DNA from 2 places in the Vibrio sp. 704 genome. Region 2 is predicted to be linked to the other one. Evidence: riboswitches for the same ligand, from Rfam matches in the RefSeq annotation. Region 2 holds a riboswitch; the other holds the start of a gene.
What was found. Region 2 has a riboswitch for lysine ahead of tet(35) (tetracycline efflux Na+/H+ antiporter family transporter Tet(35)). Riboswitches for the same ligand answer to the same signal wherever they lie in the genome.

Region 1 (5,092 bases), on a different contig from region 2:
GGTTATGGATATGGCAAGTTTGAATCTGAGTACATGCTGTATACGGCTCGTCAACATGCCCTAAATGAGAATTACCCAGCTGGTTTGCCTGCCATGGATCATCCGCATAACGAGCTGCTTTACTGGGGAGTAGAAGGTGGCTTGCTGCCAATACTCGGCATCTTCTTAGCGATGGCACTGGTACTGTATCGAATCTATCAAGCCAAACGCGGAACTCGTCTTGCGTTGCTGGCCTTGTTTATACCTATCGTATTGCACTCACAACTGGAATACCCTTTCTACCACTCTCTCGTGCATTGGTTGATCTTCGTTATCCTGCTGTACTGGGTCGATCAGCGCGTCTCTCGTTATCGACAAGTCGGCTTTAGTAATGTGACCAAAAGCTTGCTGCGTGTTTTTAGTTTGGTACTTCCCGTTGCGTTTACGTTTTACATGGTAAGCGCATTACATACGAACTATGTATTGACGAAGTTTGAGACCACTAGACCAACTAACCCTGATATTCTGAATCAAGTCAGTAACCCTGTAGTTTGGAAAGACAGGTTTGATTGGGATGTCTACAGCACGTTTTTAAACCTTGGGCTGTACCAACAAGACGCAACCTTGATTCAGCCTTATATCGATTGGTCGCTAAAAATCATCAAAGATAAGCCTCGCCCTGCATTTTATAATAATTTGATTTTGGCCTACCAAAGCTTAGATGACTCAAGTAAAGCGGAGCAAATTAGAGCTGAAGCGCAGTTTTTGTTCCCGAAGATTGATTTCAGTGACGTCAATTACCGACCACCCTCTCAAGCAATCTCTGCCTCACCAGCCCCCACTTCAGGAGCTGAGTAATAAATACAAAAAAGCGAAGGGATGACCTTCGCTTTTCTTTATCTCATTACTGTATGATTTTATTCAGTGAGTGACTCTTCTAACGCTTTTAAGCACAGCGCAACGTTTTCAGATCGAGCGCCGTAACCCATTAAGCCAATACGCCACGCTTTACCAGCTAATGCCCCAAGGCCTGCACCAATTTCTAGGTTATAGGTTTCTAGCAAGTGAGCACGAACTTTTGCTTCATCAATTCCTTCAGGCACATAAATCGCATTTAATTGTGGCAACCGATGGGATTCGTCCACAACAAATTCAAAGCCTAACTTTTGTAAGCCATTTTTGAGTTTTTCATGCATCAGTTGGTGACGAGCCCAAGCGTTTTCTAATCCTTCATTTTTCAGTATCAATAAAGCTTCATGAAGCGCATACAAGCTATTAACTGGCGCCGTATGATGGTAACTACGCTTGCCTTCTCCACTCCAATACCCCAAAACTAAACTCTGATCGAGGAACCAACTCTGTACTGGTGTTGTTCTTGCTTGAATCTTTTCAATCGCGGCAGGAGAAAACGTCACTGGTGAGAGCCCAGGTACACATGACAAACATTTTTGACTACCAGAGTAAACCGCATCCAGTTGCCATTCATCCACTTTTAACGGCACACCACCAAGTGACGTCACCGCATCAACAATAGATAATGCATTATGCTGTTTCGCCAGCTTACCCAATGCTTGAGCATCACTGACTGCACCAGTTGAGGTTTCCGCATGCACAAAAGCAAGAATTTTTGTATCTGGGTGCTGTTCGAGTGCTTGCTCGACTTTATCAATGGAAACAGGCGTCCCCCATTCATCATCGACGATAACAACTTCACCACCAGCACGGACGACATTTTCGCGCATGCGTTCACCAAATACACCATTACGGCAGACGATCACTTTATCGCCTTTCTCGATCAAGTTTACAAAGCAGGTTTCCATCCCTGCACTACCTGGCGCTGAAACCGCAATCGTGAACTCATTGTCAGTTTGAAAGGCATACTTCAATAGCTGCTTGAGCTCATCCATCATACCGATAAACAGAGGATCAAGGTGACCTACAGTAGGACGGCTTAGTGCTTGTAACACTTGAGGATAAATATCAGAAGGACCAGGTCCCATTAAAATACGGTGAGGTGGAATAAAGCTTTGGATCGACATGTCAGCTCCTTGATTATCTTTTATCCTGAGCATTCTAAAAGTTCTATTCAATAACATGGCTCAGGTGTAGGGTTCTTCACCCTAATAGATTTTTCCTCTATCAGCAATTAGCCGTAAGTATGGAGGTCAAACCAGTGTCACAAAATCGTTAATAAAAAACACCATAAAGGTTGAAATATTGATTGACATTAAGGTCTCAAAACCGTTCAATGTTTGAGCTTTATGTAGAAGAGGAGCGCTACCCAGGTAGATGATTTGTGGAACCGCAATTCCAACACCAATCATTGAGGGGGAGTAGTGCCGAGGTAAGTCAAAGTTGCAGGATTTGACTTGTCGGTTGAATTGGGCTGAATCCCATCAACTGTCATCAGCGCAGTCTGATGAAGGGCTTCTGAGGGTAAATTTTTCAAATAGCATTCTAAATACCTCTCTTTTTGCTCTGTTCCTTTTCTCACTAAACATTGGATGTACAATTTTTTAGGAAGTCGTGGGAGAACGCAGTGAGCGCATTTAACGTAGCTAAATTCGGTGGAACCAGTGTTGCCAACTTTGAGGCAATGAGTCGTTGCGCCACCATTATCGAAAACAATCCAACTACTCGCCTGGTCGTGAGCAGCGCTTGCTCTGGCGTCACCAACCTATTGGTAGAACTCGCCAACGGTGTTCAGGATCAAACGCACCGTACTGAGCTGCTACAAAATTTGGCCAACATTCATGACGCCATTTTAACTCAGCTCGAAGACAGCACGAAAACTGCTGCCGAGGTGTATGGCATATTAGATACCGTAACCAGCCTGGCCGAGGCTGCATCTATCCAAGCTAGTGCGAAGTTAACCGATCATTTAGTCGCATGTGGCGAACTCATGTCGACGCATATTCTAACTCAGTTAATGTGTGAGCGAGGCATTCAAGCTGTGCGCTTTGATATCCGCGATGTGCTGCGTACTGATGACAACTTTGGTCGCGCGGAGCCAAACATTGAAGCAATTTCGACGCTTGCGCAAGATAAACTCGTACCACTTTGCCAACAATCCGTTGTTGTTACTCAAGGCTTCATAGGATCTGACGAAGCCGGTAATACAACAACATTAGGTCGAGGGGGCAGCGATTACAGCGCCGCCTTAATTGCTGAGAGCGTTAAAGCAGCAGGGCTAGAAATCTGGACTGATGTTCCAGGTATCTACACAACAGACCCGCGAATTGCACCAAAAGCCTCACCAATTCCCGAGATCAGCTTTAGTGAAGCTTCAGAAATGGCTAACTTTGGCGCTAAAATCCTTCACCCTTCTACGCTAGTACCCGCATTACGCCACGACATTCCGGTATTTGTAGGGTCATCGAAAGAGCCAGAAAAAGGGGGAACTTGGATTCGCCACCAAATCGAAAGCTCACCGTTATTCCGTGCGCTAGCTTTGCGTTGTAACCAAACCATGGTAACGCTACGCAGCGCCAATATGTTCCACGCATACGGCTTCTTAGCAAAGGTCTTTGAGATCCTTGCAAAGCATAAGATCTCTGTCGATTTGATCACAACATCTGAAATCAGTGTATCGTTAACACTTGATCAAACCGATACATCCGGCGGCGCGCCGCAGCTGCCGCAAGCTGTACGAGAAGAGTTAGAAGAGCTATGTAAGGTAGAAGTTGAACATGACCTATGCCTCGTTGCTCTCATTGGTAACAACATGAGTGAGAGTAAAGGCTACGCGAAACAGGTTTTTGGCACGCTAGAAGATTTTAACCTACGCATGATTTGTTATGGCGCTAGCCCTCACAACTTATGCTTCTTGCTCCATGAATCAGTATCGAAACAAGCCATACAAAAACTCCACACCGAGTTGTTTGAGAAGTAAGTTCAACTCAATAAAACAAAGGGCTGCGTATTTGCAGCCCTTTGTCGTTTCATTAGTTGTTACATTTGGACGAGGTAAACATCAATTTAACCGTTAATGTTTGGCCCTAACCATTTTTCAGCCTCGATCCTATCCCACCCCTTACGATCGGCGTAACTCTCTAGCTGATCTTCTTGGATCTGTGCGATCGCAAAGTAACGTGAGTCAGGATGAGAGAAATACCAACCAGAGACTGACGCGCCCGGATACATTGCATAGCTGGAGGTTAGAGTCATACCAATGTTCTCTTCCACATTAAGTAACTCCCAAAGCGGTCCTTTTTCAGTATGTTCAGGACACGCGGGATAACCCGGCGCAGGGCGAATACCTTGGTATTTTTCACGAATGAGATCATCGTTAGATAAATCTTCATCAGCTGCATAACCCCAAATTTCTTTACGGACACGCTCATGCAAATACTCAGCAAACGCTTCGGCTAGGCGATCCGCCACCGCTTGAATCATAATTGCGTTGTAATCATCTCCCTGTGCTTTGTATTCATCAGCAAGCTCTCGTTCACCAATACCACCAGTGACAGCAAATGCCCCTATCCAATCATGTTTACCCGACTCTTTAGGTGCGATGTAGTCGGATAAACAATAGTTGAATCCTTTTGGTTTCTCGGTCTGTTGTCGCAAGTTACGTAATACTTTCACAACGTCGGTACGAGTTTCATCAGCATAAACTTCAATGTCGTCCCCCACGCTCGCAGCAGGGAATAAGCCACACATTCCACGCGCTTTTAACAGGCCTTCTCGCTCAACTCGATCAAGTAACTCGTTGGCATCTTCGAATAAACGTTTTGCTTCTTCACCAACTTCTTCATGTTGGAAAATTGTTGGATACTTACCCACAAGTGACCAAGTCATAAAGAATGGTGTCCAATCGATGTATTGACGTAATATAGCCACATCAAAATCATCGAAGATATGAATGCCAGGCTTAACAGGCACTGGAGGGGTGTAAGCTTCCCAATCGATAGCAACTTTATTCGCTCGAGCCGCTTCTAATGTCACTGGTTTGGTTCTCGGTTTCTTTCGATTATGTTGATCACGTACTCGTTCGTAATCAGCTTCAAGTTTTTCAACAAATTCAGGGCGACGTTCATCTGACAGAAGAGAAGTACATACGCCCACTGCACGTGAGGCGTTGTTCACGTAAACCACTGGATGCTTGTAATTT
Region 2 (5,092 bases):
ACCGCTCCACACTACTTGGAGTGATGAGCCAGGATATTAAGATTGGCAGCTACGGTTACCGTTATCTTTGTAATACATCAAGCCGCATGGATTTGAACTACCTACAAGGTGTAGATGGTGCAATTGGCCGTTGTTTTGCTCTTATCACAGAAGACGGTGAACGTACTTTTGCTATCAGCGAAGGGCAAATGAACCAACTCCATCCTGATAGCATTCCAGAGAAAATCTTTAAAAATGCATCAGCACTTGTACTGACGTCATATCTAGTACGTTGCAAAGACGGCGACCCAATGCCGGAAGCAACAATGAAAGCGATTGAGTACGCGAAAAAGAATGATGTGCCTGTTGTTCTGACTTTAGGCACAAAGTTTGTTATTCAAGATGACCCTAAATATTGGCAAGAATTCATTCGAGATAACGTTTCAGTCGTTGCGATGAATGAAGATGAAGCAGAAGCTCTGACGGGGGAATCTGATCCACTTGCTGCGTCTGATAAAACATTGGAGTGGGCTGATCTAGTATTGTGCACGGCGGGTCCTGTAGGTCTATTTATGGCTGGGTATACGGAGGATAGCGCGAAGCGCGAAACTTCTTTGCCATTACTTCCAGGGTCAATTGCTGAATTTAATCGTTATGAATTCAGTCGTCCGGCGAAAAAAGACTCATGCGAGACGCCAATAAAAGTGTACTCGCATATCTCGCCATATATGGGTGGCCCAGAAAAAATTAAGAATACAAATGGCGCAGGTGATGCTGCGTTATCTGCTGTTCTTCATGATATGGCAGCAAATAAATACCATAAAGAAAATGTGCCTAATTCAAGCAAGCACAGTAACGAGTATTTAACTTACTCTTCTTTTTCTCAAGTCTGCAAATACGCAAACCGTGCTAGCTACGAAGTTCTCGTGCAACATTCACCACGATTGTCGCGCGGACTTCCTGAGCGAGAAGATAGCCTAGAAGAAGCATACTGGGAACGTTAATACGAAGCGGTTTAATTAACTATTCTGTAACTAAAGTAAAAGGCACATTAAGAAATGTGCCTTTTTTTTTGTAATGGTTTAAATAAAAAAGGCTCCCTATGGGAGCCTTTTAAAAATAGCATGGATCTAGATTAGGAACTCATCCAGAGATTTACCTGCATCAAGTTGCTCTTGAATCGCCGAAGGTGTACGACCTTGGCCAGTCCAAGTTTTCTCATTACCGTTTGAATCTGTGTATTTGTATTTAGCAGGGCGAGGTGCGCGCTTCGCTTTGCCTTTCGTCTTAGTTTCGCCAGATAGCGCAGTAATAAGTGCTTCTACGTCAATACCGTCTTGAGCGATTTTCTCAGCAATCTCTGCAAGCTTAGCTTCTTGCTCTGCTTGTGCTGCGCGTTCTGCTTCTTCTGCTTCACGACGCTCATCTACGACAGTAGTGAGTTTATCTAGAGCTTCTTCCAATTGTTCTAGAGTCAGCTCACGAGAAAATGCACGAAGGCTACGGATATTTAGAAGGGTTTTAGTCAGCTCTGACATAACGATTCCTATTAAAAGGTTAATGTGTTGGGCACTTTTTATCGTTACGATTAAATAATGCCAATCTATAAATAAACAAAGAGTCCTTATATTTAACTTTATCTTTTCCTTATGTGCAAATGCTAAATCAAGATTTTGTTTAAATTTGACTATTTTTTAAAGCAATTAATATTATTACACTCGAAATAAATCATTATTAGATGAGAACTAAAATCAACAATCATTATTGTATAGAGAGAGTGACAGCTTGGTTTTTTATAAAAAAATTTGAGTTATTACTTAAAAATATGAAGCATCCATCTTTAATGGTGTGTCATATATCCTTAATTTATTGATATAAGATAAACCATGATATTTCTAAGGTAGTAATAATGTTTCATAAATAACATGATTGATGTGATTTCAGTTGCACAAAACTTATGGAAGTAGGCAAGGTTTATAAATTATCTCAGCCATTATTTATTTGTTTAATTTAGTTTGATGTGTTGCATTGACTCTCATCATAAGTACAATGGCTGCCACCTGATGCAATATTGCAGACAATTTGTTGTTAATTTGTACAGTTAGTGGTTAATTGTTTGTTGTTGCCGTAGAGGCGCGGTCTCGAAGAGTAGCTATTATTGGGGTGATGCCAATGAATAATAGTGGAAGGCGAAGATTGCCGAAGTAAGTAACTCATCAAAGTTACTTGCTGGGGTTGTATCTGAAAGGAACAACACTGCCATAGTATATATTCACATTAAACTATGGAGCGCTACTGTAGGGTTGGGTGGAGTGTTCGCTTCCCTGTCGCTAAGTTCAACATGAGCACGTATCGTATGCTACGTGACTTGTCTGCAGTAGATCTCTAGCCAAACTTTGGTTTTTGAAGATCATGAATTTAATAGATTTTTCTAGTTCTCCTGTTTCATTATTGCCACCTATTGTCGCTTTGACTTTGGCGATTTTGACTCGACGTGTATTAGTTTCCTTGGGTGTAGGTATCGTGCTAGGTGCGGTGCTACTTAATAGCTGGTCTATCAGCGACACCGCAGGTTACGTCAGTTCTCAAGTTTCTTCTGTCTTTATTGAAGATGGCGGAATTAACACTTGGAACATGAGCATTGTTGGCTTCCTAATCTTATTAGGTATGACAACAGCTTTATTAACGTTATCTGGCGGTACTCGTGCTTTTGCTGAATGGGCACAATCTCGAGTTAAGAGTAAACGCGGCTCCAAACTTCTTGCCGCCTTTTTAGGCGTATTCATTTTTGTCGATGATTACTTTAATAGCCTTGCTGTTGGTGCGATCTCTCGCCCAGTAACCGATCGCTTTTATGTGTCTCGCGCTAAGCTTGCGTACATTCTAGACTCAACCGCTGCTCCAATGTGTGTAATTATGCCTGCTTCTAGCTGGGGTGCTTACATTATTACTATTATTGGCGGGATCTTAGTCTCACATGGGATCACAGAGTATTCGGCTCTTGGCGCATATGTTCGTCTTATCCCAATGAACTTCTACGCCGTTTTTGCGCTGCTAATGGTGTTCGCTGTTGCGTGGTTTGGTCTTGATATTGGTAAAATGCGTGAGCATGAGATCTCTGCATCGCAAGGTCGTGGCTTTGATAAAGACAAAGAAAATGACTCGCAAGAAGCGCATGACCTAAATGAAGAGCTAGATATCCGTGAAAGTGAAAAGGGTAAAGTGTCAGATTTGATACTTCCTATCGTGACGCTGATTATCGCGACTATCGCTTCAATGCTTTACACGGGTGGCCAAGCATTGGCTGCTGATGGTAAGGAGTTTGCGCTTCTTGGTGCTTTTGAAAATACAGATGTAGGTACATCACTAATCTACGGTAGCTTGCTTGGCTTAGCAGTTGCACTGTTTACTGTTGTGAAGCAAGGTCTACCAATGGCTGAGATCGCACGTACACTTTGGATTGGTGCTAAGTCTATGTTTGGTGCGATTCTAATCTTAGTATTTGCCTGGACCATTGGCTCTGTTATCGGTGATATGAAGACTGGTACTTACCTTTCGACAATGGCGCAGGGAAATATCAACCCTCATTGGCTCCCAGTTATCTTATTCTTGTTGTCTGGCCTGATGGCGTTCTCAACAGGTACTTCATGGGGTACGTTCGGCATCATGCTTCCAATCGCCGGAGACATGGCTGGTGCAACAGACGTAGCGCTAATGCTACCGATGTTGAGTGCGGTTTTAGCTGGTGCGGTATTCGGTGACCATTGTTCACCAATCTCAGATACGACTATCTTGTCATCGACGGGTGCACGTTGTAACCACATTGATCACGTATCAACACAGCTACCTTATGCATTATCAGTCGCGCTTGTTTCATGCGTCGGCTTTATTGCCCTTGGTATGACTGCTTCAATAGCGTTCTCGTTCATTGCAGCGTCGATAACATTCGTTATCGTTTGCGCTATTTTGTCATGGCTTTCAAAGTCTAAAATAGCGTCTTGCCAGAGTGCGTAATTCACTGATTTAAAAAGTAAATTTATAGGAGGCTTCGGCCTCCTTTTTTATTTGTATTATACAATTCGAATTTTTTTAAAATTAAGGGTTGAAAAAAGTAATCAGCTTGGTTAGTGTGGTTGGTAACAAAGCAAATGAGAAGAGCCTTGAAATAAGTATGCGTAATTTTGTAATGAACATTCATCACCATCATCACCCAATCTAGTCTTTCGGGCGATGTACGCATACCCGGGAGGCAGGAAACTCCCGGAGGTAAAATCAAAGTAAAAGCAGATTTTAAACCCTCGGGAGACTTCAATCTCCCGAGGGTTTTTTAGTTTTATTAGTTTGAAAAATACTTAGATATCAAAATCTTGCATAGGGACAAAGCAATGCAAACACAACGTTTAAGAATCGCAATTCAGAAAAAAGGTCGTCTTAGCAAAGAGAGTCAAGCTCTACTAAAACAGTGCGGCGTAAAGTTCAACGTAATGGGCGAGCGTTTAGTTGTCCATTCTGAAAATATGCCAATTGATTTACTCTTGGTTCGTGACGACGACATCCCAGGTTTAATTATGGATGGCGTGGTTGACCTTGGCTTTATTGGCGAAAATGAGCTAGAAGAAGTTCGCCTTGACCGCAAAGCATTAGGTGAACCCTGCGAGTTTGTTCAGCTTCGTCGACTTGATTTTGGTGGCTGTCGTTTATCTATCGCAATCGACAAGGACGAAGAGTACAACGGTCCACAAGACTTAGCTGGCAAGCGTATTGCTACAACGTATCCTCAACTTCTAAAAGCGTACATGGATGAAGCCGGCGTTCCATTCTCTACATGTATGCTGACAGGCTCCGTAGAAGTTGCGCCTCGCGCGGGTCTCGCTGATGCTATCGCTGATTTGGTTTCTACAGGTGCAACACTGGAAGCGAACGGCCTTAAAGAAGCTGAAATTATCTTCAAATCAAAAGCGACATTGATTCAACGCACAGGTGAGTTCGACGCAGACAAAGTGGCGCTAATCGAAAAGCTGTTAACTCGCATGCAAGGCGTGCAGCAAGCGAAAGAATCTAAGTACATTATGCTTCACGCCCCAGCAGAGAAGTTAGATCAAATTAAAGCACT

Region 1: it holds a riboswitch for lysine, as region 2 does, so the genes downstream of both, lysC (lysine-sensitive aspartokinase 3) here and tet(35) (tetracycline efflux Na+/H+ antiporter family transporter Tet(35)) in region 2, are expected to answer to the same signal.

The regions. Positions count from the first base shown of each region.
Region 1 is NZ_JAWOUH010000016.1:89,618-94,709, forward strand. It holds gene R7R24_RS18495 (PglL family O-oligosaccharyltransferase) at 1-837, shown strand, start outside; gene R7R24_RS18500 (pyridoxal-phosphate-dependent aminotransferase family protein) at 897-2,018, opposite strand; lysine riboswitch at 2,239-2,417, shown strand; gene lysC (lysine-sensitive aspartokinase 3) at 2,519-3,871, shown strand; gene metH (methionine synthase) at 3,958-5,092, opposite strand, start outside.
Region 2 is NZ_JAWOUH010000003.1:193,805-198,896, forward strand. It holds gene R7R24_RS06915 (inosine/guanosine kinase) at 1-983, shown strand, start outside; gene R7R24_RS06920 (H-NS family nucleoid-associated regulatory protein) at 1,110-1,517, opposite strand; lysine riboswitch at 2,100-2,282, shown strand; gene tet(35) (tetracycline efflux Na+/H+ antiporter family transporter Tet(35)) at 2,392-3,993, shown strand; His leader region at 4,174-4,311, shown strand; gene hisG (ATP phosphoribosyltransferase) at 4,365-5,092, shown strand, end outside.